Regions from separate parts of the Pseudarthrobacter sp. HLT1-3 genome, predicted to be linked through region 4. Evidence: riboswitches for the same ligand, from Rfam matches in the RefSeq annotation. Region 4 holds a riboswitch; each other region holds the start of a gene.
The links. A riboswitch is a leader RNA that binds a small molecule or an ion and turns the genes downstream of it on or off. The one in region 4 is predicted to bind cyclic di-AMP.
Positions count from the first base shown of each region.

Region 1 (7,602 bases), on a different contig from region 4:
GAGTCCAAGCTGCAGCCGGCCTCTGCGGGGACGCTCGCACTGCTACCCGAACGGCGTCGCGCCGTGCTTCAGGATGCTTCGCTCTGCCCAATCTCAGAGCCATCACAAGCAGCACGACGGCGCCCGGTGCGCCGGCTATGGGGGCCATCAGCGTCAAGGCGCCGAGAAGAGGCGCCAATAGTGCTGCCAGGACTGTACTTTGCACGACGTGGTTGGGCAGGGAGCGCCGCTTGCTTAGCGCCGAGCCGACCGGTGCCACGAGACAGATCGTGCCAGCAATCCACGCGAGAATGAGGAACAGGAGCGTTGACGAACCAAACCAGCTGCGGCCGACGCCCGCATCAGCTTCATCGAAACCGACCGACCAACTCGCTGCCGTCAATGCCGCCAAACCACACGCCAAGAAGGCACTAGCCGCAGTGGACAACGCCGCCGGGGCGGAAAGCCGCCCCGTTCGATGCAAGAGCACGACGGCGGAGAGGGCTGAAGCCAGCGGGCCGATGAAGACGGCCAGCACGAGCCGAACCAAGCCGGCTCCGGGGAGCATTATCGCGTTGGTCAACAAGAGTCCGGTGGACACAGTGAAAGCGGTAACAGCTGCGGCTGCGAAACCCGCGGACCAACGATACGTCGCCCTCCCGCCCAGACCGTGGGCCCGGAGCGACCACGCCTCCGGCCTGAAAGGGCGCGCCAAGCCTCTGGCCTGGCTACGCCGTCGGGAACCGCTCATCGCTTGCCCGGGCGGCGCTCCACCACGGCGTAAGCCTTTTCATCGAAGAACTCCCAATCGGTGACGACCATAAAGCCCAGCGCATCCACCCGGTCGTTCAGGACGTGGACGTCGAATCCGCCGTCGCGGGGCTCGGCGTCCCACGTGGACACGTGAGCTTCCCCGTCTTCGAGCACCACCAGTTCCGTGTTGACGTTGAAGTCCTCCGGCGGCTGACTGCTCAGCTGGCAGATGGCAACACAGTGCCGGGGGACGTCGGGGCTGTTCATTGTCGGGCCTCCGTTTCGGCGGAACGGTGATGGCATCATCCTATGCCTGGGGCAGCGACCGGCGGGGCATTCCAGGCCCGGCCATGCCCCCCCATGTGATACCTCGATGTGACTTGTCGTGATCATTCCGTTACCGTTATTAAGTGCCTGTTGTTTCCGAGACAGGTTCTCCCCCGCCGATTGCCTAACTCTGCCGCGGCGTGGGGATAACTCGCAGCAACGTCCGGCAGAGACGGGGAAACCAATTTTGACCCGCTGTTTTCCAGGGGTCTTGGGGTGAAGCCGCACGGCCCGCTATGTCGGGCCCGCGTGCGGCCGGGTGCCTCCCATCCGAATCCGACAGCTCACCTCGCAGGCATTGGGAGAGGCTTCTATAATGACTTTTAGCAATACCCGTGCGCCCAAACACGCCGCCCTACGCAACAATCGCCGCACCGCCGGCACCATCGGCCGCCAGGCCGCAGTCCTCGTCGCCGCTTCCGGAATGGTGCTTAGCGGCGCCATGGCCGCCAACGCCGCCGATGCACCGACCGAGCGCGACGCTGCACCAGCAACGTCCGTTGACGTCAAGGGCCAGGTATCCGCGCCGGTGCAGGCCGACTCGGCCGTCCAGATCACTTTCGAACGCACGGCCGTCGAGACGTCCCCGGCTCCCGTGGTGGAGGCACCCAAGCCCGTAGACGCTCCGAAGGCGGCAGCTGCTGTTGCCGCTCCAAAGGCAGCAGCTGTGGCCCCCGCGGCGGCCAAGGCAACCGTCAAGGTCCAGGCAGCCCCGGCCCCGGCCGCTGCCCCGGCAGCCGGTGGAGTCAACGCCACCCTGCTGTCCGTGGCCTACGGCCAGATCGGCATCACGCAGGACTGCACCGCCATGGTGGAGAAGGCCCTGAACGCGGCCGGCATCCCGGTCGGTGACATCGGCCCGCAGGCCTTCCTGAAATACGGCTCGGTCGTCGCCACGCCCCAGGCCGGCGACATCATCGTCCAGTCCGGCCACGTCGCCATCTACGCCGGCAACGGCCAAGCCATCAGCGGCGGCATGAACGGCGTCAACGCCACCATGACGCACCCGCTGTCCTGGCTGACCGCCACCGGCCCGGTGACGTTCGTCCGCGCAGGCTAGCAGCACCGCCAGCAACGCACAGGAGGCCGGTCGATCAGTTGCCTTGGGGGCAGCGGATCACCGGCCTTCTGCGTTAACGGAGTCCGGCTCCACCGCGTACCGCAGCAGCACCACGCCGTTGCCAAACGTCCGGCTCTCCAGCAGTCGGAGAGGCATCATCGCATCCGTTTCCTTAAACAGGAGTTTGCCCCGGCCGATGAGGACCGGGTGCACATAGATCCGGTACTCGTCGATCAGGCCGAGCCGCCTGAAAGCCGCCGCGAGATCGGCGCCGCCAAGGGCCAGATCGCCGCCGGGCTGTTCCTTGAGCCTCACGACGTCCTCGGCGACGACCTCGTGCACCACCTCGGTGTTCCAATCCGCCGTCGGCAGGGTCCGGGAGTAGACGATCTTCGGCATGTCCCGCCAGATCCCCGCGAACTCAACCAACGGGGGAGGGCTCGACGGGTCCTGGTCGGCCGTCGGCCAGAAGGCCGCCATCAGCTCGTAGGTAACGCGGCCGTCCAGGAAGGCGCCCATCGTCCGGAGCTCATTGTTGAAGTGGGTGTGCAGTTCGTCATCGACCCGGTGCCAGCTCAGATCGTGCTGCGGACCTTCGAAGTAGCCGTCCAGGGACACTTGCATCATGAAGATGACCTTGCGCATGCGGGGCTCCTTTGCTGGGCTGCCGGGGTTCCAGCCTACGACGCGGACCGCGGCAGCGGCAGGGCGACGCCGGCCGGCCCGTTCTTGCCGCACTGCGGCTTTGGCGGCCCCCGGACCCCGGGCTCCGGGCTCCGGAAGGCCAATCCGGGACCACGTGGGCGCGGCCGCTTGCGCTAGGCTGAGCCTGGGGCAGAATAAGGAAATCTGAAGCCGCGCCGCGGTTCTGAATTGAGCGCGGTCCCTAGTCAAGAAGGACAAGCATGCCAGCGAACCAGCTCGTGCCGTCAGTCGACGTCGCGCCTCCGTCAATACTTCGGCGATAGGCCGGATGGATTCCTGGGGTCCCGGCCGGCACTACAGCAGCGGCCGGCATACAGCCGACTTCAACCGGAGTCCCCTGCGGGGCCTGCCGGGGTTTCTGGGCGGGATCAGGCCGCAGTTCCTGATTGCGCTCATCACGGTCCTCGCCCTGGTCTCGGCCGCGACCGTCTACGCCACCGTCCAGGCCGGCATTCCACGCGATGCCGGTGCTGCTCCGGCCACCTCGGCAACCGCAGCAGCGAATGCCGGAGCTGCCGACCCGCTGTCTGCCACCGGAGCGACACCGTCCGCGGCAGTAACAGCCACAGCGCCGCCGGCTGGAGGCGCAGCCCCGACACCCGCCGTCGCTCCTTCCGACCCGACCATCAGTGCGGCGCTCGACGCGGAAATCGACGGGGTCATCAAGGCCAACAGCGCCTACAAGTTGGGCGTGGCCCTGATCGACGTGCGCGACGGGGAAGTGCACGAGTACGGGGTGAAAACCAAGTTCGTGGCCGCCAGTACCGGCAAGATCCTCGCCGCTGCCGCCTACTACCACCTGGTGGAAACCGGCAAGGCCTCGCTGGCGTCCCGGATGGGGGCGTCCACCGCCGGCCAACAGATCCGGCAAATGGTCCAGCAGAGCAACAATGAATCGTGGGCGTTGATCCTCGCCGCCGTCGGCCAGAAGGGCATGACCGCCTACGCCGCCAGCCTCGGCATCCCCTATGACCGCACGGTGAACGGGCTGACTCCCGCCGAGACGGGGCGGACCCTGTCCGAGCTGTACAGCGGACGGCTCCTCAATGCCACCAACACCGCCCAGCTGCTGTCCTATATGCAGCAGACCAATTACGAGCTGCTGATCCCGGCCGCCACGCCCCCAGAGGTCAGCGTCTTCCACAAATACGGGCTGCTTGAGGGCTACCTGCATGACGCGAGCGTTCTGGTCCAGGGCGACCGGGCCTACGTATTTGTGGTCTACACGCTGGGCGTTGGACCGTCGGATATGGCGGCCCGAACCCGTGTCATCCACCAGCTCACCAAAACCGTCACTGCCAGACTCTTCTAGCGGGCCGTTCCCCAAACGGCCGCAGAACCGTACGCTGGTGGACGGAGGTGTCTGCCATGAAAGCAACCCAGGGAGACCGCATCATTATCCGTGGCACCACGGTCGAGTCATCGGACCGTCACGGGGAAATCCTCGAGGTCAAGGGTGCCGACGGCGCCCCGCCGTATCACGTCAGGTTCGACGACGGCCACGAGACTATTCTGTTCCCCGGCGGCGATTTCGTCGTCGAACACAGCAAGAGCGGCGAGACCCGCTAGAAGCTCGACGAACTGCCGGAGCCGGAGAAGCTGCCGCCACTGCTGCCGTAGCCCGTGGTGGTGCTGCCCCCGCCGCGGGCACTGCTCACGCTGCTGACACCGGTGTTGAAGCCGGAGTTGAAGGTCGGCACAGAGAAGAAGTAGTAGGCGGGATAGACCGTGCCCAGGATGCTGGGCTCGTACGTGCGCCCGTACTTGGCTTTGCTGCCGGCCTGCGCGCTCTCCATCTCCTTGCGCATCAGGGAGGCTTCCTTCTCGTTCTTGGCGAAGCTCTCGATGACCGTATCGGCGTGGTTCTTGAGCAGCTCGGACAAGTGGGTGCGGGCATCCCGCAACCGGTCCAGGGCCGTCTCCGGCGTGATCGAGCCATCTGCGAGCTCTGCGGTCCACTGTTCGATGTTCCGGTGGCTTTGGTCACGGAAGGAGCGGAGGGCGGCCGCGGTCGCGGAGTCGCCCGCCGCGTTGCGCTTGTTGAGCATTTGTTCGATCGCGGCCAGGTCGGCGCGGAACGGGGCCAGCTGCCGGTCCCAGGCGGGGGCCCAGGCGGAGCCCCGGTTGAGCAGGGCATTGGTGTCAGCGATAACGTCGTCGAGGGCGTCCAGCTCGGTGGCGGCGTCCGCGTAGCTCCTGACCAGGTTCAGATTCGACCGCTTGCTGAGTTCCTTGGGCGACAGGGCGTGGACCCGGTTGGCGAGGCCGGTGGCGCTGTTGTACTTCGCCATAAAGCTACGGTGCTTCTCCAGTACGGTGCTGCCATAGCGCGAGGCGTCCGGGATGGTGCTGGCGTTGAGCTCGGTGACTTCGAGATCCATGCTCACATTGGAGTAGCTGACGTCGCCGCGGGCCAGTTCCCGGCGGCTGCTGACCCTGGTCCGCCAGCGGACGATCAGCCAGGTGGCGGCGCCCGCGACGGCGGTGCCCACAGCGCTGAACGCAGTGACAAGGAAAGCGGTGGACCGGTACCACGGCTGGTTGATCAGTTCGGCACCGCGCTGGATCCCGGCGATGGTGCCGTCCGTCCACTGTGCGTCGCTCAGCAGATCCTTGGCGGCGTTCTGGATGTCCTCACGCTGTTCCTGTGAGACCTTTCGGTCCTCACCCATGTAAGTCCCGACGTGTCGGCCCCGCGGGTCCAAGGCGAAAATGAAGAGCCCGTCAGCCCACTTCTGCCCGTCTGCGCTGATCCACTCCGGACGCTCGGCCCGGGCGAAACGCAGGACCTCCTCGTTCAGATTGTCCGAGACCGAGCCGTTGTAGGTGTAGACAGCCACCTTCGTGGGCTGGTAAAACTCAATCGACTCCACTGCCGGCCGAAGGGTGTTTTGGTCCAGCACCCCCGCCCGGTCCTCGACGACGATGTCGACCGGCGCGACGGCAACTGCTGCCGGCCCCGAACCCACCAGCCCGATCACCACGAGCAAGACCAGGCCTACGACTTTCCGCACAATTCCCATTTCCTGAGCGTAATGCCTCCCGGCCGGCGCCGGCGGGAGCGCACCGATCCGGGTACCTGTTTTCGGTTAGGCTGGCCACGACTGACGGGGAAGGGAGCGGCAGTGATTGAGGATCCTGAACGGCCGGGACAGCCATGAGTTCCGCGAGCCCCGTGGATGATCTGAGCGGCGTGGCCGGCTTTGCCGCGCGGGCCGTCGACGCCCTGGGCGAGTGGGGTGTGGGGCTCTTCACCCTGGCGGAAACGGTGTTCCCGCCCATACCCAGCGAGCTCATCCTTCCCCTTGCCGGGTTTTTGACCAAGCAGGGGACCATGAACCTGGGCCTTGTCCTGGTCACCAGCACCCTGGGCGCCTATCTGGGCGCCCTGCTGCTCTACTGGCTCGGGTTGCGGCTGGGGCTGGAGCGGTCGATCCGGTGGTTGTCGAGGCTTCCGCTGATGGACCGCGAAGACTTTGAAAAGGCCGCCGACTGGTTCAGCCGCCACGGGCGGTCGGCTGTCTTTTTTGGCCGGCTGCTGCCGGGCGTGCGCAGCCTGATCTCGGTGCCCGCCGGTGCCCAGCGGATGAACCTGGGCACGTTCAGTGCGTTCACACTGGCGGGCAGCGGCATCTGGAACGGGCTGCTGGTCAGCCTGGGGGCACTGCTCGGGGCGCAGTACCGGCTGATAGACGAATACTCGCGCTTCCTCAACTTCGCCGTCTATGCCGCCCTAGCCGTCTTCGTTGCCTCGCTGATCGTGAGGGGCGTCCGACGGCGGCGAAACAGCAGGTCAGGGGCGGATGGGGTCTAAAGACATCGTGACGACAGCCCCGGTCTGCCACATAATGGCGAAATGAGTCCAGAGTCAGAGTCCGCGCCGAACGAACCACAGCCGAACGAACCACAGCCTCCCGCGTCAGAGCCGGCCGCGGCGCCGGCCGCTGAACCGGCCGCTGGACCAACCGCACCGCGTCGGCCGGACCGGACACTCCTCGCCATCCTTGCCGCCATCGCCGTGCTGGTGATCGTCGCCCTGATTGTCGTGTTCACCCGCGGCGAGCCAGCGCCGCTGAACGAGGCCACCCCCGCCGGAGTGGTCCAGCGGTATTCCGCCGCCGTCATCGCCGGCGACGAGGCGGCTGCGACGGCCTACCTGTCGGACGCCGCCAAGGCAGGCTGTATCAAAGAGGTGCCGCGGATGGGAACGGACAACTTCCGCGTCACGCTCGTCTCGACGACTGAGCGGGCGGAGTCCGCTGACGTCAGGGTGCTGATCACCGTCTCCGAGGGTGGTGGGCCGTTTGGAAGTGGCGAGTATCAAATGGAGGATGCCTTCGACCTGGTCAAGGCCGGGGACAAGTGGCTGATCGAAAGAGCCCCCTGGCAACTGACGGTGTGCCAGCCCACGGTGGTGAAGTGATGAGTGTCGACTCCGCCGTCGGCTCGGCGCAGCGGACTGTCCGACGCCTGATCACTTACCTGCTGCTCTTCGCCCTCGTTGTTGTCGCCGCCATCGGAGTCAGCGGGCTGCTGGAACGACTGCTGGTGGCGGGCACGGAACTGGCCGTGGGGGACGTGGCCGGGCTGGCGCGCTCGCTGGCGTTCGCGCTGATCGGCGGGCCGCTCGCCGCACTGCTCTGGTGGGTGGTTTGGCGGCGCCTGGGTGAGGAAACAGAACGGGCTTCGGTTGGCTGGGGCCTCTATCTGACCGGTGCCTATGTGCTCTCCCTGATCCTGGCGGTGAGCAACCTGCTCAGCACGCTGGCCACGCTGAT
Region 1 covers NZ_JBWZCJ010000043.1:2,330-9,931, forward strand. Annotated here, with positions in the region: gene AC50X9_RS20605 (hypothetical protein) at 727-999, opposite strand; cyclic di-AMP (ydaO/yuaA leader) riboswitch at 1,202-1,371, shown strand; gene AC50X9_RS20610 (C40 family peptidase) at 1,376-2,119, shown strand; gene AC50X9_RS20615 (dihydrofolate reductase family protein) at 2,177-2,764, opposite strand; gene AC50X9_RS20620 (serine hydrolase) at 3,093-4,136, shown strand; gene AC50X9_RS20625 (DUF1918 domain-containing protein) at 4,193-4,393, shown strand; gene AC50X9_RS20630 (DUF5129 domain-containing protein) at 4,390-5,847, opposite strand; gene AC50X9_RS20635 (DedA family protein) at 5,982-6,638, shown strand; gene AC50X9_RS20640 (LpqB family beta-propeller domain-containing protein) at 6,681-7,247, shown strand; gene AC50X9_RS20645 (DUF5671 domain-containing protein) at 7,247-7,602, shown strand, end outside.
Region 1: another riboswitch for cyclic di-AMP. It lies ahead of AC50X9_RS20610 (C40 family peptidase); the one in region 4 lies ahead of AC50X9_RS02630 (NlpC/P60 family protein).

Region 2 (7,602 bases), on a different contig from region 4:
TCCCGGGTGAAGTCAAGACAGCGGGGCTTCACCGGAGCTAAAGACCAGGGCGTCTTCTACGCCTCCGGCCACTCCGGAGCCGGCTCCGACCTGCCTAACCCGCTCGGCCTGATCAGACCGTCGACGGCGGCAAAACCTGGGAACAGCTCTCCAGGCAAGGCGAATCAGACTTCCACGCCCTCACCACCACCAAATCCGGCATCGTCGCCCGACTGGGAACTGCGCACCACACTGGACGGCAAGACCTGGAAAACCGTGGCCGCCGCCTTCGCCCCCGCGGCCCTGGCCGGGCACCCCGACAGTGACACCGTTCTGGCCACCACCCCCGAAGGGATCCGGCGCTCCACCAACCGCGGCAACACCTGGGAGCTGGTGACCTCCGGCCCGGTCATTCAGTTGGCCACCTTCGCCCACCCCGCAGAGGCCGCAGGGGTCGAACCCGACGGAACGGTCCACTACTCCGCCGACGCCGGCGCGACCTGGACCCGGAAGGGCCGGATCGACGGCGAAGTCCACGCGATAGCCGCCGTGAAGGGCACCGACGGAAACCCGTGGATCTGGGCCGCCACCGCCGAGGGGATCATCGTCTCCACCGACGGCGGCACCACATTCCGGCCTCCGGTGCCTCCTGACCCATAGACATCGGAGAATTCTTCGCCTCAATGGTGACCTCCGGCGCTCCCCTGATTGCCATTCCCCTGGCCATGACCGCCGACCTGGTGTCTTCCTCTCGCCCTGCATCTTGCCCCTGATACCGGGCTATTTGGGATACGTCTCCGGACTGACAGACCCGACCCAGTCGCACAACCGCCGCCGCGTCCTGACCGGGAGGACTGTTCGTGCTGGGTTTCGCGGCCGTATTCACCCTTTACGGGGCTATCGGGTCCTGGCTGCTGCGCTGGCAGGACATTCTGATGCGCGGCCTGGGCGTGGTGGTGATCCTGATGGGGGCAGCCCTGCTTGGAATGGTGCCATGGCTGCAGCAGACCCGAAAGATCACCCTCGGCCGCCGTACAGGCCTGGCCGGCGCCCCGCTGCTGGGCGTCGTCTTGGGGCTCGACTGGACCCCCTGCGTGGGTCCGACGCTGGGCGCTGTCCTGTCCTTGAGCGTCACGACCGGCAGCGCCGGCCGCGGGGCGCTGCCGGCCTTCGCCTACTGCCATGGCCCGGGCGATCAGATAAAGGCTGAGGGGTTGACGGTTTTGCCGTTGGCCAGGACCTCAAAGTGGAGGTGGCAGCCAGTGGATGCTCCGGTCGTACCAACGCCTGCGATTTGCTGGCCCTGCGCTACGGACTGCCCGGTCGAGACACCAATGCTGGCCAGATGGTTGTAGGTGGTTTTCAAGCCGTTGCTATGATCCACCACGATCCGGTTGCCGCCGCCGTACGGGCTCCAGCCGGCCTCGGTGACGGTCCCAGCACCGGCCGCGAATACCGCTGTCGAGCACGCTCCCGTCAGGTCAACGCCGGTGTGCAACTCACCTGCAGCTCCGGTGATGGGGCTGACCCGGAAGCCGAAAGCGGAACTGACGTTCATCGACGCGAGCGGAGCCCGCAGCCCCTTCGACACCGGTGCGGGGGCAGCTTCAGGTGCCGCGGGCACTGCCGCGGCCTGCACCAGCGGAGCCGGTGCAGGTGTAGGAGCCGGCGGAGCGGGTGCCGGCTGTGAGGTCACAGCCGGACGGTCAAAGGTCAGACCGGCACCGGCGTCCGCCGTAACGGCCACTTGGGCGGCCGGGGCTGCAGCGACCGGCTGGTCCTTGCCTGCAGAGTGCGCACCGGAATCCGCGTGGGCTGTAGACAGCGCGGTGAGGGCAATCATTGCCGTAACTGCTGCCGCAACGCCAAACTGCTGGCCCCGGGACGGCCTCGATGGTACATGGATTGCAGCCCGATTGGACGCTGAGGAAGGGGACGGAAGGGCACGGCGGCGGCCGTGTTCTGGGTGGGCAGACAAAATCGTGGTCCTCTCGGCGCCGGCGAAGTTAGCTGTCGGATTCGGACGAGTGGACTGTCCGGCCGTCCTGCGGATACGTTCAGACACGCAGTCACAGGATCGACTTCACCCCAAGGTGCACCATGGCGCACCGTAGATGGGTCCTCCGCCCCCGCCTTGAGAAAGATAGCTTCATTGACCGCCGGCGGGGTTTGGCGAAGCGGTCGCAACCATACCCGTTAGGGGTATGTTCTTCTCCAACCCTAGCGAACGGTTCGCATAAGTTACAAATTCGTTATATGCAGCACCTTGGGTCCCGGTGTTGGGGCCCGCGGCTATGGGCAAGTAGCGCCGAGCGAGGGCCGACGAGGCCAGATGGCATGCCCGCATGGCGGCCCTGACCGCCTACCTGGCAGCGGGACAAGACTGGCCGCGGCACCCGGCGCTGGCCTGGCCCCGTGGAGGGCAAGCGGCCGGTTTGACGTTGCCTCCGGGCTCCACCAGTGGAGGCATTTTGGCCGCAGCACCGGCCGGTTCCCTGCTGCGATACAGCCAATCTCGGAAACGAAGGATTTCAAGAATAAGTTGATTTGAGAATCGCGGTGTTCGCAGCGAGCTGTTGCAAACGGGCATCTTTCTGCTGAAAACCGCCGTTGGGACGAAAAACCGAGCTCAAGGCCGGTCGTTCTCACAAATAGTTCTCAAAAAGGTACAGTCGAAGCAACGCACCGGACTGAGTTTTGAGAAGAGAACACCCCATGACCGCGCACCGAATCGGCTACGCCCGAGTCTCCACCCGGGACCAGAACCTGCGCTTGCAGATCGACGCCCTGAAGAAGGCCGGATGCGACAAAATCTACGAAGATACGATCAGCGGCACCACAAAATTGCAGACCGCACGGATGAGGAGCGCGACTTCATCATCGAAACCTTGCGTGCGGCGAACGCCGTAGAGTCGGTTCATGTAATCCTGCACTACTCCAGCGGCTACCACCACCGAAACGGCGGTGGTGACGCCATCCGCACTGACGGGCACCTGCCAATCATCGACCTGCACCCACCGGACCGGCTCCTGCGCTCCCCTCCCTCCGAGGGGCGATTCGGCATTTAGGAACCGGTCCCCCGGTCCGGGTCAAACCGTGACGGGGCAGAAAAACCCGGCGGGCCGTCCCTCGATGTTCTTTCCGATGTCGGTGTGGGATTTCCGTCAATCGTTCGTGAACGCCTGGAACGAGAACACCTCGGGGTCGGTCGAGGATCCGGGCGCCTACCTGACCGGTAACGCCACCCTCACCGCTGCCGCGAACTCGACGGCGGGCATAAGCAATGTGCGGATCCAGACGGCACCGGCCGGAACCGGCACAACCGACAAAGACTTCTAACCAAGATCACGCAAAGAGACCTGGTAGGTGCAATCCATGCGGTTCCACATCCGGAAACCACGACTCGTGACGACCCCGAAGTATCGTCGAATCGCCCGGCCCCAACATGACGAAATGCCTCGCGCTGGAAACCAGCCCTACGTTGACGGCCGCCTCCCGGGCACCTCAAAATACGATCGTATTTGAGATGCTGGAGAGACGACCGACATCGACTTGCCGCAGGGCCGGCAGAGGACTTCGACATGTGCAGTGATTTCAGTCATGACTCACTCTTCGATGCTCGTACCGTGCCGGATGGGGCCAGCCTACGCAGACCGGAAGCATGATGTCTTTCCCTCAGAAAACCTTCCACCGGACAGCATGGATCCCGTTCGGGCCGGTCATTCCGCCAGTCCTCGTCGGCAGTCCGTAAGGGCAGTGGTGACGAATAGGGTGTGGGTAGTTTCCTGATAGGTGCGCCATTCCGGCGCGCGGAGGACACATCCCTGGGAAAGGGATTGTCATGAGAACGATCAATCGCATCTTGACCGTAGCTGTCGCCGTGTCGTTGGCGGCCCTTACCGGGTGCGCCGCCCAGGAGGGAGCGCCCTCCGCCCCGCCGCCCGCCGCCAGTTCCGCTGTCCCGTCAGCTGATGGATCGGCCTCGGCCGGCGAGGCTGTCATCACGATCAGGGGCTTCGCGTATGAGGTTCCGGCGTCGGTGAAGCCGGGGGCGATGGTGACGGTGACGAACGCGGACAGCGCCCCGCATACCCTGACCGCCAAGGACAAGGGCGGTTTCGACGTTGAGGTCCCGGGCGGTGCAACGGTGAGCTTTAAGGCTCCGGACGTCGCCGGTGAGTACGGGATTATCTGCAGCTTTCATCCGCAGATGACGGGGACGCTGGTCGTGAAATGACCCACCAGGAACTAAAACCGCAGGCACGGTCTCTTTGGGTACTGCGTGTCTGTACCGCTGCGGGCCTGGTGGTCAGTGCCGTGGTCCATGTCCAGCTCGCCCCGGGCTACCAGCAGGCGGCCCCTGGCGGGCTCGGGCAAGGCACCCTGTTTCTGATCCAGGCCGGAGCCGCGGTCGTAGCTGCGGTGTTTGTGCTGCTGAACGGTTCACGGACGGCTTTCGCGGCCGCCGCCGTGGTCGCGTTCTCGTCCCTGGCCGCGGTCATCCTTTACCGGTACGTCCAGGTCCCTGCTATTGGGCCGCTGCCTTCGATGTATGAACCGGTCTGGTACGCGGCCAAGACCATCACAGCAGTGGCCGAAGCGGCCGCCGGCGGCCTGGCATTGACCGGCTACGTCCTGCGGCGCAAGACCCGGCAGGAACCATGGCCGGATGGCAGGGGCGGCCGCCGCGGGGCCTCAACGGCCTGATCGGAACTGGATCAACGGCCCGGGAAAGCACCTCCGATGCCTGCCCGGCCGTGGGCTGACTACAAATGTGGTCCAAACCACACGTGCACCCATCCTTTGCCGGTATCGCTCCGAAGTACTGTTGTCCCCTTCCCTGGGGTGCCAACATCACACGCGCGTGTATGAGGAGATTTATCCAATGAATAAGACACTCCGCTTTATGGCTGTCCCCACCCTGGCTTTGGCCGCCCTCGCCCTGTCCGGTTCCCCTGCGATGGCAGCGGACCAGTCCTACCAGTCGACCCTGGGCCAGCTCAACGGCAGCGCAGGCTCGGGCACCATCACACTGGACGTCACAGGCGACCAGGCCCACGTTGTCCTGAAGGTTTCGGGCATGCCGGCGACCTTCATGGACGCACCGTACCCGCATGTCCAGCACATTCACGGCGGTGCCCAGGGCGTCTGCCCGGCACCCTCTGCCGATAAGGACGGCGACAAGGTCATCTCCACCACCGAAGGCGCCCCGTCCTACGGCGGAATCGTCACCACCCTGTCCACCAGCGGTGACACCAGCCCCGCAGCGGGCCTTGACCTCAAGGTCGGCGGCCAGGGTGCTGCTTACACCGTTGACCGCACGTTCGAGCTGAACGCCGAAACCAAGGCAGCCCTTAAGGCCGGCACCGCTGTAGTCGTCGTCCACGGCCTTGACCCCGCCACCCTCAGCGCGGCAGGCCAGGCCGCCAAGAGCGACCTGGCCCCGACGCTTCCGCTGGCCGCCACCTCCCCCGCCCTGTGCGGGACCTTGAAGGCCGGGCAGATGAAGATGCCTGCAGGCGGCGCTGACACAGGCGTCACCCAGGAAACCGGCACCGACACCGGCGCCCTCGCTGTCGGTGGCGGCCTGGCCCTGATCGCCCTCGCCGGTGGAGCATACGTTGTCCGCCGCCGCACCGCCGGCGCAGCAGCCTAAGCACCGGCTTAACGGATCACTACTGTGACAATCAGGAATTCCGGCCGCTGCGGGGGCCTCCGGGCCGCCACGGCGGCCGGGGTTCTGCTCCTCCTAAGTGTGAGTGGCTGCGCCGCAGGGAACAGTGGAACGCCGGACGCCGGGTCCCCACCTTCGGCGTCCGTCCCGGCTGCGGTAGCCCCCGGGACTCCAGCGGCTCCGGCCGCTGGCCCCACGGCGGCCCCGGCCACGCAGCAGCTTCCACCGGTGATGGGCGCTTCCGCGCCCGTCACCCTGGCGATTCCCTCTATCGGAGTCCGAACCGATCTGCTCCACCTGGGGTTACGGGAGAACGGGTCCCTCGAGGTACCGGGCACCGGCAGCGGCGCACCCGCCAGCTGGTATATCGGTTCCCCCGCCCCCGGGGAACGCGGCCCCTCCGTGATGCTGGGCCACGTGAACGCACTCGGGGGTGCCAGAGGCGTCTTCGCGGACCTGCGTAACCTCGCCCCAGGCGCTGAAATCAACGTCTCCCGAACCGACGGCAGCACCGCCGTGTTCACCGTTGACCGCGGCGCCCTCTACAGCAAAAACCAGTTCCCCACCCTCGAAGTCTACGGAAACACCCCCGGAGCTGAGCTCCGGCTCATCACCTGCGACGGCTACGACCCCGCCACCGGGCTCTTCGACGACAACTACGTCATCTACGCCAAACTCAAAGCCTGACAACGGCCGCTGGCCCGGAAAGTGCGGCGGCCAGGATGGAAGAGCTGTGAAACACCGCAAGCCATTAGTGGTCTCCTTGGCCCTGTCCGCACTGCTGCTCTCCGGCTGCGCCGCGTCCGCGGCCGTGTCCGTGCCATCGAACGCCCCGGCGAGCCCACCCGCAGCTCCATCTGAGACCGGTCACACCGGCAGCCACGGCGGCGGGGACCACAGTCAGGCATCGGCATCGGCGTCGCCGGGTGCGACGGCGGACGGTCCCAGCGCCGCTGCCCTGATGGTATGCGGGGACCAGCCGATGGACAGGCTCACATCCATCCTGGACCTGGACGCAGCCCCGCATACCGTCAACGACTGGGCCGAGAATACCTTCACCTGCACCTACCACCTGGCCGAAGGAGCACTGGAAATTTCCGTCCAAGAGGCGAAGGACCAGGCCTCCGCACTGACATACTTCGACGCCATGCAGGCCCTCGCGAAAGACGCCAAACCCATCGAAGGCCTCGCGAACCTGGGCTTCCCTGCCTACGAAACCGCCGACGGTTCAGCCGTGTTCCAAAAAGACAACTTCGTTCTGCACGTGGACGCCACCGGCCTACCCCCCGTTTTGGGACCGGAGAGCATCAGCAGGAACGCCCTGGCCTACCAGCTCTCCACCACCATCCTGGCCTGCTGGATCGAACACCCCTGACTCACCTCCTCAGCACGCCATCACAGCCGGGCTCCACGAAAGGTTTCAACATGAAGACAAACATCAGAACGACGTGGACACTCGGACTCGCGGCAGCAATGGCCTTGTTCGCCCTCTCCGGCTGCGGGAACCCCGGCATGGCGGGGTCCGGCACGGCATCAGCGCCAACCGCACAGCCAACATCAGTTCCAGCCACCACTGCCCCAACCTCCAGCCCGGGCCTATCATCCACGGCGGCCCCGGCAGAAATAGTGATCAAGGGCTTCAAATACCAGGGCGCGGAAACCGTGAGTCCCGGAGCGACAATCAGTGTCACCAACGAAGACATCGAAGCGCACACGATCACCGCGGACACCGCCAACGCGTTCGACGCCACCATCAAAGTCGGCACCGACACCTTCACCGCCCCAACCGAACCAGGGACCTACCCCTACCACTGCATCTTCCACGGCAACATGAAAGGCACCCTCACGGTGAAATAGCAGCCACCAGAGATCCCGTCCGACAGCCTGAACGGTGCCCAGTGCCCACTCGGCCCGGACGGTACGCGCCTGAGGGACATGCCGGACATTCG
Region 2 covers NZ_JBWZCJ010000041.1:7,517-15,118, forward strand. Annotated here, with positions in the region: gene AC50X9_RS20425 (WD40/YVTN/BNR-like repeat-containing protein) at 7-639, shown strand; partial or broken gene AC50X9_RS20430 (cytochrome c biogenesis CcdA family protein) at 636-1,172, shown strand; gene AC50X9_RS20435 (M23 family metallopeptidase) at 1,175-1,822, opposite strand; cyclic di-AMP (ydaO/yuaA leader) riboswitch at 1,963-2,138, opposite strand; gene AC50X9_RS20440 (recombinase family protein) at 2,695-2,889, shown strand; gene AC50X9_RS20445 (hypothetical protein) at 2,868-3,047, shown strand; gene AC50X9_RS20450 (hypothetical protein) at 3,076-3,318, shown strand; gene AC50X9_RS20455 (cupredoxin domain-containing protein) at 3,821-4,216, shown strand; gene AC50X9_RS20460 (hypothetical protein) at 4,213-4,686, shown strand; gene AC50X9_RS20465 (hypothetical protein) at 4,865-5,635, shown strand; gene AC50X9_RS20470 (sortase domain-containing protein) at 5,885-6,340, shown strand; gene AC50X9_RS20475 (hypothetical protein) at 6,387-7,028, shown strand; gene AC50X9_RS20480 (cupredoxin domain-containing protein) at 7,079-7,510, shown strand.
Region 2: another riboswitch for cyclic di-AMP. It lies ahead of AC50X9_RS20435 (M23 family metallopeptidase); the one in region 4 lies ahead of AC50X9_RS02630 (NlpC/P60 family protein).

Region 3 (7,602 bases), on a different contig from region 4:
CCGAGGTTGCGACCCAGGTGTCCCGGCTGCCGCTTGATGCCGGCGAGGTGGGACTGGCCATGCGGGTTCCGGCGTCCGCGGCGCATCCCGGAACCGAGGTGGGCAGCGTCGGCCATGCCTTGAACCTGATGCTGGACAACGTCTCCAACGCGCTGGAGGCCCGGCAGAACAGCGAGATGAAAGTCCGCCAGTTCGTGGCGGACGCCTCGCATGAGCTGCGCACGCCCTTGACCGCCATCCGCGGCTACACCGAGCTGATGCGGATGACCGAACACTTCACGCCCGACGGCGAGAAGTCCCTCGCCCGGGTGCAAAGCCAGTCCGAACGGATGACCACCCTGGTGGAGGACCTGCTCCTGCTCGCGCGGCTGGATGAGGGCCAGCCGCTCAAGCTCAGCGAGGTGGACCTGACCCAGCTGGCCATCGAAACAGTGAGTGATGAGAAGGTCATGGCCCCTGACCGGGTCTGGCAGCTGGAGCTCCCGGAGGAGCCGGTGGTGGTCCGGGGCGACGCGACCCAGCTGCACCAGGTGTTGGCCAACCTGCTCTCCAACGCGCGGAAGCACACCGGTCCCGGCACAACGGTCGTGACCGGCGTGAAGCTCACCCCGGACGGTAGTGCCGTGGTGACAGTGACGGACAACGGGCCCGGAATCGCCCCGGAATTTGTGGACCGGGTCTTTGCGCGTTTTACGCGCGCTGACGCTTCCCGGAAGAATCCGGTGCCCGTTGCGGCGGCGGCACACGGGCGGCGGCCCTTTCCGCACCCTCCGCTTCACCCCCCGCGTCTGCCTTCTGCTTCCGGGGCCGCCGCCGCTCTCACCAGCGCGGCCGCCGAGGGAACCAGCGGGCTGGGCCTGTCCATCGTGCAGTCAATCATTGCGGCCCATGGCGGAACTGTCAGCGTCGCGTCGCGGCCCGGACGGACGGAATTCACTGTGCGGCTGCCGGCAACTCCCCCGACGCCTGCGGCTAGCCGGACAGCGGCAGGGGCGCAAGACGCCACGCCGCCGTCGTGATCTCCGTTATTGAAATGTGACTTAGCCGCCCAGGTCCTGTACGGTTTTTAGGGTGCGGCCATCACTAGGGCCGCATATCCGGGCGCACGCCAAGCTCTGCCGCCTACCGGATTCCGCTGGACCAGGCAGAGGCGGGGGACCCAGAGTTCCCGGGCATTTGCATCTTCCGCCCTTGGGGTGAAGCCGACACGTGAAATTCCGTGCGGCCGGGTGACCTCACCCGAACCCGACAGCTAACTCCGCAGGCGTTGAGAGGCGATTATGACCGACTTCAACGCACAACCGCGCCCTGACGGCGCCGAGAACACCACCCGCTCCAAACCGGCGAGCCACCGCGCGGAACCAGCCAAGCCCGCGTCGGCCCTGTCCCGGATTGCCGGCAATGTCGGCTCCACCGGCCGCCGGGCGGCGGTTGTGGTTGCGGCCTGCGCGGTCCTCGTGGGGGCCGGCGCCGCAGGCCAGGCGTCCGAGACCGGCGCCCGCAACACCAGCGCGGGCAGTTCCACGCAACCAGCCACGACGGCGGATCCGTTGACGCACCTCGATTTTGAACGCGTCCGGGTTGCCAACCAGGCCGTAATCCCGACCGGAACCGCCGCCGCCCCGGCAGCGCCGGTTCAGCAAGCTGAAGTACCCGCCCCGGCAGCTGCACCGGCCCCTGCACCGGCTCCGGCCGCCGCTCCGGCTCCGGAGCCCGCACCCGCACCAGCTCCTGCTCCTGTCGCCGTCAATGACCCTGCCGGAGCCCAGGCTTACGCGGCCAGCCAGCTGGGTTCCTACGGCTGGGCCGCCAGCCAGATGCCCTGCCTGATGAAGCTCTGGACCAAGGAGTCGGACTGGGAGACCACTGCCACCAACCCGAGCAGCGGCGCCTACGGCGTGGTCCAGTCCCTGCCCGCCGAGAAGATGGCCAGCGCCGGGGCGGACTACCGGACCAACTACCGCACGCAGATCAACTGGGGCCTGCAGTACGTGCAGGATCGCTACGGCTCCCCATGCGGGGCCCTGAACTTCCACTACGCCAACAACTGGTACTAAGCAGCGCTGCGGATCAGCCGCCCGGGCGGTTGGGGATGTACTGCACTGCCCACTTGTTGCCGTCGGGATCGGCGAAATAAACGAAGTGCCCCCAGTCCTGGACGTCGATGCCGCTGACCTCCACACCGTTGTCCTTGAGCTGTTGGTGGGCTGCCGCGATGTCGCTGACCACCAGCTGCAGGCTGGGGGCGGTGCCCGGCGGCGCATCATTGAGGCCCTCGCCGATGGCGATCGAGCAGGCTGAGCCGGGCGGGGTCAGCTGGACGAAGCGGATGCCGTCCATCGGCCGCTCGTCATAGTCGGCGTTGAAGCCCACCTTGTTGACGTAGAAATCCTTGGCGCGGTCCACATCGGACACCGGGACAAAGACGAGTTCGAGTTTCCAGTCCATGACGCTCAGGCTAGTCCCGCAGGGTCTCGCCGGGAAAGGGAAATCTCAAGCCCGTGGAACCCGCCGCGGGCAGGTTCGCGTCGGGCGGCTGGCTTAGCCGGCCACGCCGTAGAGGCGGTCGCCGGCATCGCCCAGGCCCGGGACGATGTAGGACTTTTCGTTGAGCTTCTCATCGATCGAGGCGAGCACGATCGTCACGTTGGCGTCGGAGAGCTCTTCCTCCAGCTTTGCCAGGCCTTCCGGGGCCGCGAGCAGGCAGATGCAGGTGACGTCGGAGGCGCCGCGCTTGAAGAGGAACTTGATGGCCTCGCGCAGCGTGCCGCCGGTGGCAAGCATGGGGTCCAGGACGAAGATCTGCCGGTCGGTGAGGTCCTCGGGGAGCCGCTCGGCATACGTGATGATATCCAGGGTCTCTTCGTCGCGGGCCATCCCCAGGAAGCCGACCTCGGCCGTGGGGACCAGCTTGGTCATGCCCTCGAGCATGCCGAGCCCGGCGCGCAGGATGGGGACGACCAGCGGCGTGGGCTTGGTGAACGCGGTGCCGATGGTCGTGCTGACCGGGGTCTCGATGGTCACCGGTTCGGTGCGGACTTCGCGGGTTGCCTCATACGCCAGGAGCGTCACAAGTTCCTCGGTGAGCTGGCGGAAAACCGGGGAGGGGGTGTTCTTGTCCCGTAGAACGGTGAGCTTATGGGCGACCAGCGGGTGGTCCACAACGAGAGTGCGCATGGGTCAAAACTATCACCCGGCGGACGGGGGCCCGCCCGTGGGGCCGCGGGCGCCGACGTCGTTCGCTTCCTCTGGAGAACCGCTGCCGGCGGCGCCGTCGCGCAGGTGGACAGAGTTGTCAAAAGTCGGGGCGGGTCCGGCGTCCTCGCGGTGCCGCAGGGCGTGGAAGAACCGGTGGGCCATGATCACGATCCCGACCCAGGCCAGCCCCAGCACCCATCCGATGATCACATCGGTCATCCAGTGGTGGCCCAAATAGACCCTGCTCATGCCCATTGCGAAGATGAAGGCCGCCCCCGCCGCGATCAGGCCGACACGGGCCAGGGTGTGTTCAATCTGCAGACAGGCGAGGTACACCACAAGTCCGATTACCACCGTGGTGTTGAGCGTGTGGCCGCTAGGGAACGACGGCGAACTTTCGTAGGGCGGGACGGCGTCGGCGTGGTCCGGACGGGTCCGGCCGATCAGCGTCTTGCCCACGGACGTCGCGGTCACGGAGACCGCCGCGGCACCGCCGATCAGGATCAGCGGCCGCCAGGTCCGGCTGGTCCAGATCAGCCACGCGGTCAGGAGACTGCCCAGGATGGGCATCCCAATCCCGCCCCCGATGTTGGTGAAACCCGTGACGAACGCGTCCAGGCCGGGGCTGCGGAGCTGTTCCATAAACCCCAGGGTGGGCTTGTCCAGGCTGGCCAGGCCGGCCTCGTCCACGACGTCGTTATAGACCTCGGCACTTACCAGCGCCAGCATCAGCACCACCGCGCCGCCCACGAGCATCGTGGCCCACAGCGCCGCATACGGCACCACCCACTTGCCCCAACGGTGCGTTATCCAGCCCACTGTCCCGTTGTTCACGGTTGCTCCCGAATGTTGGTGCTGGCAGCCGGGCTGCACAGCTTGCTTAGCATCGAAACTATCATTGAGCCATGACTTGCCCCGAGCCCCGCCATGCCGAATGGATGGGCCTTGCCCTCACCGAGGCGCGTGCCGCGCTGGCCACGGCCGACGTGCCGATCGGCGCCGTCGTCATCGGTCCGGACGGCACCGTGCTCGGCAGCGGACGCAACGAACGCGAGGCGCTCGGGGATCCGACGGCACACGCTGAGATGGTGGCCATCCGCGCGGCGGCCGCCCGGCTGCAGGAACGCAGCGCGCAGGGCGGAATGGCCGGTGCCGGTTGGCGTCTGGAGGACTGCACCCTGGTGGTGACGCTCGAGCCCTGCGCCATGTGCGCCGGGGCCGTGGTGCTGGCCCGGATCCCGCGGGTTGTGTTCGGGGCCTGGGACGAGAAGGCAGGCGCCGCCGGTTCCGTGTTCGACATCCTCCGCGAGCGCCGGCTCAACCACTGGGTGGAAGTGTATGGCGGGATCCGCGAGCACGAGTGTGCGGAGCTGCTTCGGGACTTTTTCGCCGGTCACCGCGGCAACTGAACTCTGAATCCTGGCCGCCATCGCGAGTCCCCGGAGGCTCCGAGCCGTGCTACCGGCCGGCCGCGGAGGCCGCGGCGGAGGCCGCCAGGGCGTCGATCCGCTTTTGCCGGGTGGCCGGTGAGTCGAGGCTGAAGGCGCGGAAGTCTCCCAGGTCCTCGCGGATCCACTCCTCGACTTCGGCGATCCGCCGGGTCACAGCAGGCGTGGGGGCGTGGAACACCCAAGGCACGATCCGTTCCCTGCCGGGATCGTACTGCCACAGCCCGATGATCCGGCCCCGGTCGAAGATGGGATGGTCCGGGAGGTCCGCCTGCAGCGCCAGCGAGCCAATGGCCTTGGTGTGCTGGTCCTCCTCGGCCAGCAGGTCCGCGGCGTTCCGCCGCAGCAGCGCGAGTGAGTCCGTGCCGGCCAGCAGTTGGATCTGTTCGCCGGCCGGTTCCTGGAACGTGGCGAGCTGGTCGACGTCGTCGGGCAGCATCCACAGCATGTCCCCGGCGGCGGTGGCAACCTCCACCGCGCCGGCCGCAGCCAGCGCCGCCTTGCTCTGGACCACGGTGAAGGCCGTAAACCACTGCGACTGTTTGAAGGTCGCTCCTCCGGTCCAGGCCAGGTAGCGGCGGACCAGCTCGGCGCGGGTTTCCTCGTCGTCGAGCGGGCTCGGCCGGAGGTTCCAGAGCTCGTAGGCGTAGCGCTGCAGGTCGAGGCGGCCGTTGGCCGGGACCCGGCGGATCCGGCCCTGCGCCTGCAGGATGCCCAGGGCCGCGGGGAGGGTGGTGCTGGCGCCCTTCCTCTTGCCTTCCTCGCCGAGGTTCCGCACGGAGTCGCCAAGTTCCTCCTTGAGCTGCCTCGGGTCCAGCGGGACGCCTGCCTCGGCGAGCGTGTGCAGCACCTGCTCCTCCAGCAGGGTGAGTTCGCCGCGGTCGACGCCGAGCCTGCCGAGCACCTTGAAGGTGGCCTCGGCGGCGTCCCGCCCGAGCTGCAGCGCCCAGGCGAAGTCGTCCCGGCCCAGGACGTAGGTGCAGCCGCGGGCTGTCGGGAGTTCGAGGATCCGGTGCGCCAGGACGTCGGCGTCCACTTGTTCGCGGCGGATGCCGGCGCGGGCGAAGAGCGTGAGGTAGGGGTTGGCGCCGCCAATGGAGCGCGCCCAACCCGCCCGGGCCAAGACCTGCTCCGAGGTGCAGCCGGCCAGTGAACCGTCCAGGCCCTGTTTGTGCCAGGCCCAGGCGCGGAGCCGCTCCGGAGTGAGGGTCCGGGCCGCTGGAGTTTTCGCGGTCCGGGTCTGCGTGGTCAGTGGCAGGGGCGTCATGGGGTCATTGTCCACCAGCCGGCTCGGCAGGGGAATCTTCCACGGGAGGCTTTTCCTGCGGGGCAGCCGGCGGGGGCCCCGCCGGGCGTTCCGGGTTCAGGGCCTCCAGCACGGTTCGGGCGGTGGTATTCCAGCCGGGAAGCCGGCCGCGGGCGTCCATCGCAGCGGCCCGCCAGCGGGTGCGGACCCCGGGGTCGCCCAGCCAGCGCCGCAGCACCTGGGCGAGCGGAGCCGGGTCCTCGTCGAGGGTGACGGCTGTCCCCGGCAGGGTGACGGCTGTCCCCGGCAGGGCGGCTGCGTGGGGCGTCGGCGCGGGGGGCGTGGCCGCTGGCGGCGTTCCTGCGGAAAGCGCCGGCACGGCGGCGCCGGCAGCGAGCGCTTCGACGGCGCCGGTGCCGGCCCGGACGATCACGGGCACTCCCCGCGCAATCGACTCCGTGACCACGAGCCCGAAAGTCTCGGCCTGCGAGATGAGCAGGCTGAGGTCCGCCGCAGCCCATTCCGCCTCAAGCGCCCCGCCTCGCAGCTCCCCCGGGATCCGGAGCCGATCGTGCAGCCCCAACTGCTTCGCCGTGTCGCGGACCAGTGCGGCGTAGCGCGGGTCCGCGGTGTCCGAGCCGATCAGGGAAGCGGTCCAGGGCAGATCCAGCAGGGCTGACAGTGCTCCGAGCAGCAGCAGCTGGTCCTTGTTGGGCAGCAGGGCGGCCACGGCGAGGAAATGCGGCGGCTCGGACCCGAAGGCCAGCGCAGCGGCGTCGGTACCGGGCGGGGCGACCCGCAGACCGTCCGTCCCATGCCGGGCCCGGATCCGCGCCGCGGCAGAGCCGCTGGTGCAGATCACCCCGGCTGCCGCCCGCAGGGCCCGGCGTTCCAGACTGGTTTCCTCCTGTCCGGTGTCGTCCAGCGGCATGTGGAGCAGGATCCAGGCGGGACGCCCGATGGCCGCGGCGGCCGCGAGTTGCTCCGGAGCCCCGCAGCCGAGCAGCCCGTCAATGAGGGTGACGGTGCGGCGGGGGCGGGCGCCGCGGACGTCGTCGGAATCCCCGTTGGCATTGTTGGCATTTTCATCGTCGCCGTCGTTGGAGCCGTCGGCAGTGAAGTCGGCCCCGTCACTACATAAAAGGGCTCCCAGCCGCTGCCGGTCCTCCGCGCTGCCAACCGGCCAGCCGCCGTCGAGCGGGCAGGTCTTCACCTCCACGCCCAGGACGGCGAGCTCCCGGGCGAGCGCGGCGTTGTAGACGTTGCCGCCCGAGTTGTGACGCACGTTGCCGGGCACCACGAATCGGACGCGGAGACCGTCCGGCCGCACCCTGTTCCTGGCTGTCACCAGAGTCCTAGCTGGCCTCAAAGTCGAGCGAGTAGCTGGCCCAGGCGTCGGGGGTTTCGCGCAGGGTGACGTCCAGCCCGGCCAGTTCGCGTCCGTCTGCGCCGGGACGGATTCGGGCCGCCACGGCGTCGGCGACATACTGGGCCAGCGCCTCGGTGGTGCTAAGCCGGCCCGCAAAGTCCGGGTGCTCGTCGAGGTTCTTGAAGTTCAGGCCCTCGAGGATCGAATCCAGCACCTCGCCAGCCTCGCCGATGTCCAGGACAATCGAGTCCTCGTTCAGGGTTCGTCGGCGGAAGGTCACTTCCGTGACGAAGGTGGCGCCGTGCATCCCCTGGGCGGGGCCGAAGGCGGGGCGCGGAAGG
Region 3 covers NZ_JBWZCJ010000012.1:80,351-87,952, forward strand. Annotated here, with positions in the region: gene AC50X9_RS12090 (sensor histidine kinase) at 1-1,019, shown strand, start outside; cyclic di-AMP (ydaO/yuaA leader) riboswitch at 1,124-1,282, shown strand; gene AC50X9_RS12095 (aggregation-promoting factor C-terminal-like domain-containing protein) at 1,281-2,057, shown strand; gene AC50X9_RS12100 (glyoxalase superfamily protein) at 2,071-2,448, opposite strand; gene upp (uracil phosphoribosyltransferase) at 2,542-3,177, opposite strand; gene AC50X9_RS12110 (phosphatase PAP2 family protein) at 3,190-4,032, opposite strand; gene AC50X9_RS12115 (nucleoside deaminase) at 4,104-4,607, shown strand; gene AC50X9_RS12120 (DNA glycosylase AlkZ-like family protein) at 4,657-5,913, opposite strand; gene AC50X9_RS12125 (glycosyltransferase) at 5,918-7,240, opposite strand; gene AC50X9_RS12130 (6-pyruvoyl trahydropterin synthase family protein) at 7,248-7,602, opposite strand, start outside.
Region 3: another riboswitch for cyclic di-AMP. It lies ahead of AC50X9_RS12095 (aggregation-promoting factor C-terminal-like domain-containing protein); the one in region 4 lies ahead of AC50X9_RS02630 (NlpC/P60 family protein).

Region 4 (7,602 bases):
CGGGCTGCCGGGCGTGTGCCAGGTTCGGACTTGATGATGGAGGAGTCCGCGAGGAACGGTGCCTTGTTGGTGGCGGCGGCAAATTTTGAGCCAAACTCGCCGAAGGACAAGTGCTGTGCCTTGTTTTCGACCAGGCCGAAGCTCGCGATGTCCCAGAAGGCGGTGGACCCGCCGACGCCCAGGATGACCTCGTAGCCCTCCGGGGCGCGGAAAAACTCGCTGAGCCCGGTCCGGACCGATCCCACGAGGTTCTTGACCGGCGCCTGCCGGTGGGAGGTGCCGAGCAGCTTCGACGACGCGGCCAGGGCCGCCAGCTGTTCCGGACGGACCTTGGAAGGTCCGGCGCCGAACCGGCCGTCCTTGGGCAGGAGGTTTGCGGGAATCGTGATGCTGGTGTCGCTCACTGTGGCTCCAATTTTCGGCAGGTTCGAGGTGCGGCTCGGGGTGGCCCGGCAGGATGGCTGCGGCGGAGCCACCGTTTCATTCTGCCTGACTGCCGGGCGGGGCGGGGAAAAGGGACCGTCACAGTCCGGTCATTGAGATTATCCGGAGTAATTCAAAATAGGCTAAGCTGGCCTGCGAACGTAGCGGACCCCGCCAGGGCGCCAGCCGCAGGCGGTACCGTGGGAATCACGTAAGGACGGCGCTCGAGGAGCTGAGCTGAATGACGGACCTGATCGATACAACCGAGATGTATCTCCGGACCATTCTCGAACTTGAAGAAGAAAACATTGTCGCCCTGCGCGCCCGGATCGCCGAGCGACTGCGCCACTCAGGGCCCACCGTTTCCCAGACCGTTGGACGCATGGAGCGCGATGGCCTGGTGGTTGTTACCGGCGACCGGCACCTTGAACTGACCGAAACCGGCCGGAAACGTGCCATTGGGGTGATGCGCAAGCACCGCCTCGCCGAGCGGCTGCTTGCCGACGTGATCGGCCTCGACTGGGCGTATGTCCATGAGGAAGCCTGCCGCTGGGAGCACGTGATGAGCGAACGGGTGGAGCGGCGGATCTTCGAATTGCTAAACCACCCCACGGTCTCGCCGTACGGCAACCCGATTCCCGGCCTCGCGGAACTGGGCGGACTGGCTTCCGAGCCCCACGCACCGGGCGTCGTGAACCTGCTCGAAGCCATGGCCGGCTACGGGCCGGATTCCCGGATCAGGGTGAGCCGCCTCGCCGAGCCCATCCAGGTGGAACCGGAACTGCTCGTCCAACTGGACGAGGGAGGCATCCGCCCCGGCGCCAGTGTTTCGCTGGAGCGGGTAGGGGAGTACATCTCGGTGCGAGTGCCGGAGATCGAAGGCGCCCTGGAGCTGCCACCCGAGGTTGCAGCCCACGTCTTTGTTACCGTCGATTAGCCGGCACTAACTGACAGCTGATGCGACGACCCATGAGTTGTGCACAGCTTCGATAACGGATTTATCTCTGAATGGCTTAATCGCCTATAGTTGGTCTCTAGTACCGATACCAAAGCGTTACCTGATCCGAAGCCGAGCTCTGCCAGCGGATCAGTAGCAGAACCACCTTTCTGGCAGGGGCGGGGGAACCACTTCCGGCTGTTTCAACAGCCTTGGGGTGAAGTCCGTCAGCGGCGAGTACCCTCCACCAACGGACCCTTTGGATCCCTTTGTGCCTGGATTCTTGCCACGGCGGACCGGGTCTTTGATCTCTCTGACCCGAATCCGACAGCTAACTTCGCAGGCTCTCCAGAGAGGAACCTTTTGACCACCCAGACCGCCAGGGGCCGCCGTCGTGCGACCGGTCCCGCTCCGGAGTCCCGTCCGGCCGTCGCCTTGCTGGCAGACCGCCCACGTGACGCGCACCGCGACGCACGCCGGGACCGCCGCAGTCCGTTCCGCCAGGTAACTGACTTCGCGGCCGCCAGTGGCGTGGGGCAAAAGGCCGGCCTCGCCCTGGCCGCCACGGGACTGGTCCTCACTGTCACCGTCCCCGCGACGGGCCCGGTCATGGCCACGGACACCTCCGCCGCCGGTTCCATCTCCGCCGCGGTCCAGCCCGACATCACGGCCGCCGAAGCCAAGATTGACTTCAGCCGTAGCGCCGTCACCACCCAGGGTGACCCGGACGGAAAGCTCAAGCAGTTGCTGAGTGCGCAGTCCGCCGGGTCGATCACCCGTGCAGCCTCCGCAGGCAGCCTCGGGGCGCCCCTCGCCCAGCTGAAAACGGCTTCGCCCTTCGGCTACCGCGTCAGCCCCATCACCGGCGGCTCCGGGGAGTTCCACCGCGGCCAGGACTATGCCGCCCAGTGCGGCAGCGCCGTCCTGGCGGCTGCCAGCGGCACGGTGACGTTCACCGGATGGCATCCCTACGGTGGAGGAAACCGGGTAGTGGTCGACCACGGCAACGGCCTGGAGACCACCTACAACCACCTGTCCTCGGCCACCGTCAAGGTGGGCCAGCAGGTCTCCCGCGGCGATGTCGTGGCAATGTCCGGCACCACCGGTGCCTCCACCGGCTGCCACCTCCACTTTGAAGTCATGGTCAACGGCGAAGTCGTCGACCCGACCGGCTGGCTCTAAAAGCTGATGGGGCGCTCTCGCATTCTTGTGACACGCCGTGATCTGAATGTGACATTGCCTCCCAACTGCTGTACCGTTTGACCTACGCCAACTTTTCCGAAGTTGGCGCTCTTGAGTGGATTGCCTAGCTCTGCCACCGCTCAAGGTCCGTTCGCATGACATCGTCTGGCAGGGGCGGGGGAACCAATTTTGGTCTTCGCAAGAAGACCTTGGGGTTAAGTCGCAAAGCTTCCCAGGAAGCAGCGCGGCCGGGTGACTCCCATCCGAATCCGACAGCTCACCTCGCAGGCATTGGGAGAGGCTACTTTCGTGTCTTCACGCCACAATGCTGCGCTTCACCGCGCTGGCGCGGCTCTTACGAGCCCGCTGAAATCCAACCTCCGTGTCGTCCTTGCCGGCGCCCGGAACGGATTCCACTCCGCCGACTCAATCTCTGCTGAGTCCGGCCCGCAGGCCATGCACCTGCAAGCAGTTCCCGCTTTTGGCGCGTCTTCGCAGTACACCCTTCGCTAAGTAACCCATTTCGGGGCGATCCGGCGTACCCCCAAGATGCCGGAGCGTCCTCAGACCGCGCCTGAAAAGCGCGGACCCAGGATCACGAAAGAGAGAACTGAATGACTACTCGTGCAAACGCACGGCACCGCGCCGAGGTCACCAAGACCAACTCGCTGGCCGTCATTGCCAAGGCTGTCGGCGACAACGCCGGCGGCATGGGTCGCCAGGCAGCCGTTATCGCTGCTGCTTCCGGCCTCGTCCTGACCAGCGGTATCGCAGCCAACGCTGCTGAGACCAACGTCCAGCGCGAAGCCACCTCCGCTTCCACCCTCGAGGTTCAGGCTGCTTCCCCGGCGACCATCTCGGCCGCCTCCACGATCGCCATCTCCTACGAGAAGCCGGCCGTCACCACTTCCCCGGCCCCCGTCGTCGAGGCCCCCAAGCCTGTCGTCAAGGTCGAGGAAGCTCCCGCCGCCAAGACCGCCGGCACCCAGGTCGGAGGCGCCACCCTGACTGCCGCCTCGACTGCCACCAAGGCACCTGCCGTTTCCAGTGGCATGGGCGCGACCATCGCCGCGGCTGCCTACGCCCAGCTCGGTATCGGCCAGGACTGCACCGCCCTCGCCACGAACGCGCTGGCTGCTGCCGGCATCAACTACCACGGCTGGCCGGCAGGTTACCTGTCCCTCGGCCGCACCGTGAGCGCCGCCGAGGCACGCTCCGGCGACCTCGCGTACTACCAGAACGGCGGCTCGGGCATGGCCCACATCGCCGTCTACGTCGGCAACGGCATGGCCGTCCACGGCGGCTGGAACGGCGGGACCACGTCCCTGCAGAGCGTCAACGTCGGCTCCGGCCCGGTCTTCATCCGCATCGGCGGCTAAGACCACAGCAACGAAAACCGAAGGGACCCCCGCCGTTTGGCGGGGGTCCCTTTGCATTGCCGCCGGGTGAACTTTCGAGGGCTGCGGTCGTGGCGCGATAAAAATATTCGGTAAATCGGCACCTCCGTGTTTACTCTTGTTTTGTCCATAGCCCGACCAAGCAGAGGGCAGCCGGCCCTCGTGCCCCTGGCGGGTGCGGCCGTGAAGAGGTATGCGGATGCGCACTCTCGTTCTAAATGCTGGATATGAACCGCTGGCGGTTGTCACTTTCCGCCGGGCACTCGTGCTGGTGCTGACCGGAAAGGCCAGCGTCGTGGCGGAAGGCGACAATCCTGTCGTCGGGCCCCAGGACGTCCTTGGCCGGCCCTCGGTGATTCTGCTGAATCGCTACATCAGGCCCCGGTACAACAACATAACGGCTGTCAGTCGCCGCGGCGTGCTTCGCCGGGACGGACACCGTTGCGCGTACTGCGGGAAGGCGGCCCACACCATTGATCATGTCCAGCCCAAATCCAGGGGTGGTGCGGATTCCTGGGAGAACCTCGTCGCTGCCTGCCTGCGCTGCAACAATGCCAAAGGGGACCATACGCCGGGTGAAATGGGCTGGAAGCTGAGCTTCAGCCCGGCGCCGCCCCGCGGGACAACCTGGCAGATCAAGGAACTGGAGAAGCCGACGCCGGCCTGGGACCCTTTCCTGCTGCCGGAATCTGCTGCCTGAACCGGTCCGGCGATTCGTGCCGGCGATTCGGTCCGATCGTGTTCGGTCCGATCGCGCGTTCGGTCCGGCCGGAGTGGCGGCCTGCCGGACCGCGTTAGGCTGGGCGGGTGGAATTTGATGCTGTCATCCTCTCCGGTGGGAGGTCATCCCGGCTGGGCGGCGTGCCCAAGTCCGGCCTGATGCACGACGGCGCCACCCTCCTTGAGCACGCCCTTCGGGCCGTCCGCGGCGCGGCAGCGGTCGCCGTCGTCGGGCCCGACCCCGGAGACCTGCCGGACGGTGTGGTCAGCTGCCGGGAGGACCCGCCCTATGCCGGACCTGCCGCCGCCATCGCGGCAGGGCTTGCCGCCCTGGAACGGAACCGCGCCCACGACCCGCGCCACCCTGCCGCCGCGCCCTTCACCCTCGTACTTGCCTGCGACATGCCCCGGGCGGACGCCGCCGTCCGGGCGCTGCTCGGCGCGGTCGCCGCAGCCACTGGGCACGACGGGCTTATGGCACTGTCGCGGGATGGACGGCGTCAACCCCTTGTGGGCTTGTATAGCACAGCCGTGCTACAACAGCGCGCGGCCGATGCGGCCCGGCGCGGTGCCCTCGAAAACGCCTCGGTATTCGCGCTTCTTGCTAGGCTGGAGGTGCGGGAAGTAAGCGTCCCCGAGGGGTCCACGGATGATGTGGACACTTGGGACGATGCCTCCGCATTAGGGGTTACCCGCCCGCCGGAACGGCATGGCAGCGACCGTCCTGAACACGACCGTCCCGAACGAGACAGTCTTGATCGGGACGGCCGAGACCGTGGCATCCGGCCCGGGGATCCCCAGCTGAACTCAACCTTGGAGGCAAACGGTGAAAAGCCAGGATGAAACACTCGAAGACTGGTGCCGTGCCCTGCTTCAGGCCCTGGAACTGGAAGACGTCGAGGTTGACGTGAACGAGGTCCTTGCCCTCGCCGGAGTGGCGGCGCACGCCGTGGTGCGCCCGGCCGCACCGTTGACGACGTTCATCGCCGGCTTCGCGGCTGGTCTGGCCTCCGGCTCCGGACAGGCCTCGGATGCCACCTCCATGCAGGCCGCGATGGGCGTAGCCCGCAAACTCGCCACGGACTACGCAGCCAGCGAAGCCTCAGGGGCATGACAGCTGCACCCCCTCACGGCAGCCCAGCTGCCGCCGGGGACGAGCCTGCAACGACCACCCCCGACGCCGGCCCGGCACCCGGGCATCCGGACGAGACTTCCGCTGGGCCGGCCCCCGACGCCGCGGGCGAGGCGCCGCAGGCGGAGGCACCGCATCGGCACCTGGCGCACACCTGGCAGGAAGCCTGGCAGCTCGCCTTCGACTGTGCTGCCCCGATCCCCGCCGCACCCGTTGCCCTGCGCGAGGCCCTGGGCCGGACACTGGCCGCCGATGTGGAGGCACTCGTGGACCTGCCGCACTACGCCTCCTCCGCCATGGACGGCTGGGCCGTCAACGGCAGCGGACCCTGGATCCTCGCGGAACCCGGCCAGCGGCTGGCACCCCACCAGGCCAGTCCGATTGTCACGGGCGGACTGATTCCTCCCGGGGCGAAGGCCGTGCTGCGCAGCGAAAGCGGCACCATCGCCAGCGATGAGGACGGACTGCCGGTCCTGCGCCTCGGCGGCGGCGCCAAACCCGGTGAGCCGCGGAACGGCGAACACATCCGCAAGGCCGCGGAGGAAGCCTCCGCCGGCGAAGTGCTGATCAAAGCCGGCGCCATCCTCAACCCTGCCCACCTCGCGCTCGCTGCCGTCGGCGGTCACGACGCCCTCCCGGTGCTGGGCAAAGCCTTGGTCCGGCTGGTGTTTACCGGCTCGGAGGTGGTCACGGCGGGGATCCCGCAGCCGGGGGAGGTGCGCGACACCTTCGGCCCCCAGCTCGCAGGCGTCGTGGAGATGCTCGGCGGAATCTGCACCGGCGAAACGAAAATCGGCGACAGCTACGCCGAATGGCTGACCGCCCTCGAGGACACCGACCCTGCGGCGGAAAACGGCGCGGCTCCAGCCACGCAGACTCCCGGTCCCGCCGCGGAACTGCTGCCCGCCGACGTCGTCATCACCACCGGCGGCACCGGCCGGTCCGGCACCGACCACCTGCGCCGTTCGGTCGCGGAGCTCGGTGGACGCCTGCTCATCGACGGCATTGCCATGCGGCCGGGCCATCCGGCCGTGCTGGCTGAACTGCCGGACGGCAGGTTCATTATCGGGCTTCCGGGGAACCCGCTCGCGGCCATGATGGCACTGTCAACCATCGGGGCCCCGCTGCTTGCGGCGCTGGGGCACCGGACCCTGCCGCCCGTGACCGAGGTTCACTGCGGCTCCATGATCGAACCCGACCCCGGCAGGACCCGGCTGATGCCATTCCGGCTCCTCTACGGCATGGCCTCCCCGGCGCAGCACACCGGCCCGGGGATGATGCGCGGACTGGCCGCAGCCGACGGCGTCCTGGTGGTCCCGCCGCATGGCGTGCAGCTGGGCGAACTCGTCCCTGCCTTCGCCCTACCCTGGCGTACCCCCCTCCCGGCGCCGGTCACGGTGAAGGACAAGCCCGCCCCCAAACGGACCGCCCGGAAGCCCGCCGGCACCGGCGGCCCGGTGGACTGGAGCGAACTGCTGGGGTAATGCCCGGCCTGGAACGCGCGCTGGCCACCCGGCCCAGTGCTTGCCATGATGGAGTTATGTTGGTTAGGAGTACCTGATGGGCCGCCTCACGCAGCGCCGCAAGGTGCACAAGTATGTCCTGGACGGGTCGCCGCAGGCCCTTGAATTCCCCGTCCGGCACCGGGAGGACGTGCTGGCCGTCGAGGAGCCGCTGGAAATCCGGCTCGGCGGCTTGTCCTTCTCCGTCACGATGCGGACCCCCGGGCACGACTTTGACCTCGTCGCGGGCTTCCTCGTCTCCGAGGGCATCATCTGGAGCCCCGAACAGCTCGTCTCGCTGCGGTTCTG
Region 4 covers NZ_JBWZCJ010000002.1:194,056-201,657, reverse strand. Annotated here, with positions in the region: gene serC (phosphoserine transaminase) at 1-404, opposite strand, end outside; gene AC50X9_RS02640 (iron-dependent transcriptional repressor DtxR) at 665-1,360, shown strand; cyclic di-AMP (ydaO/yuaA leader) riboswitch at 1,506-1,721, shown strand; gene AC50X9_RS02635 (M23 family metallopeptidase) at 1,724-2,542, shown strand; cyclic di-AMP (ydaO/yuaA leader) riboswitch at 2,689-2,847, shown strand; gene AC50X9_RS02630 (NlpC/P60 family protein) at 3,157-3,921, shown strand; gene AC50X9_RS02625 (HNH endonuclease) at 4,139-4,639, shown strand; gene mobA (molybdenum cofactor guanylyltransferase) at 4,747-5,502, shown strand; gene AC50X9_RS02615 (DUF6457 domain-containing protein) at 5,486-5,773, shown strand; gene AC50X9_RS02610 (molybdopterin molybdotransferase MoeA) at 5,770-7,275, shown strand; gene fdhD (formate dehydrogenase accessory sulfurtransferase FdhD) at 7,352-7,602, shown strand, end outside.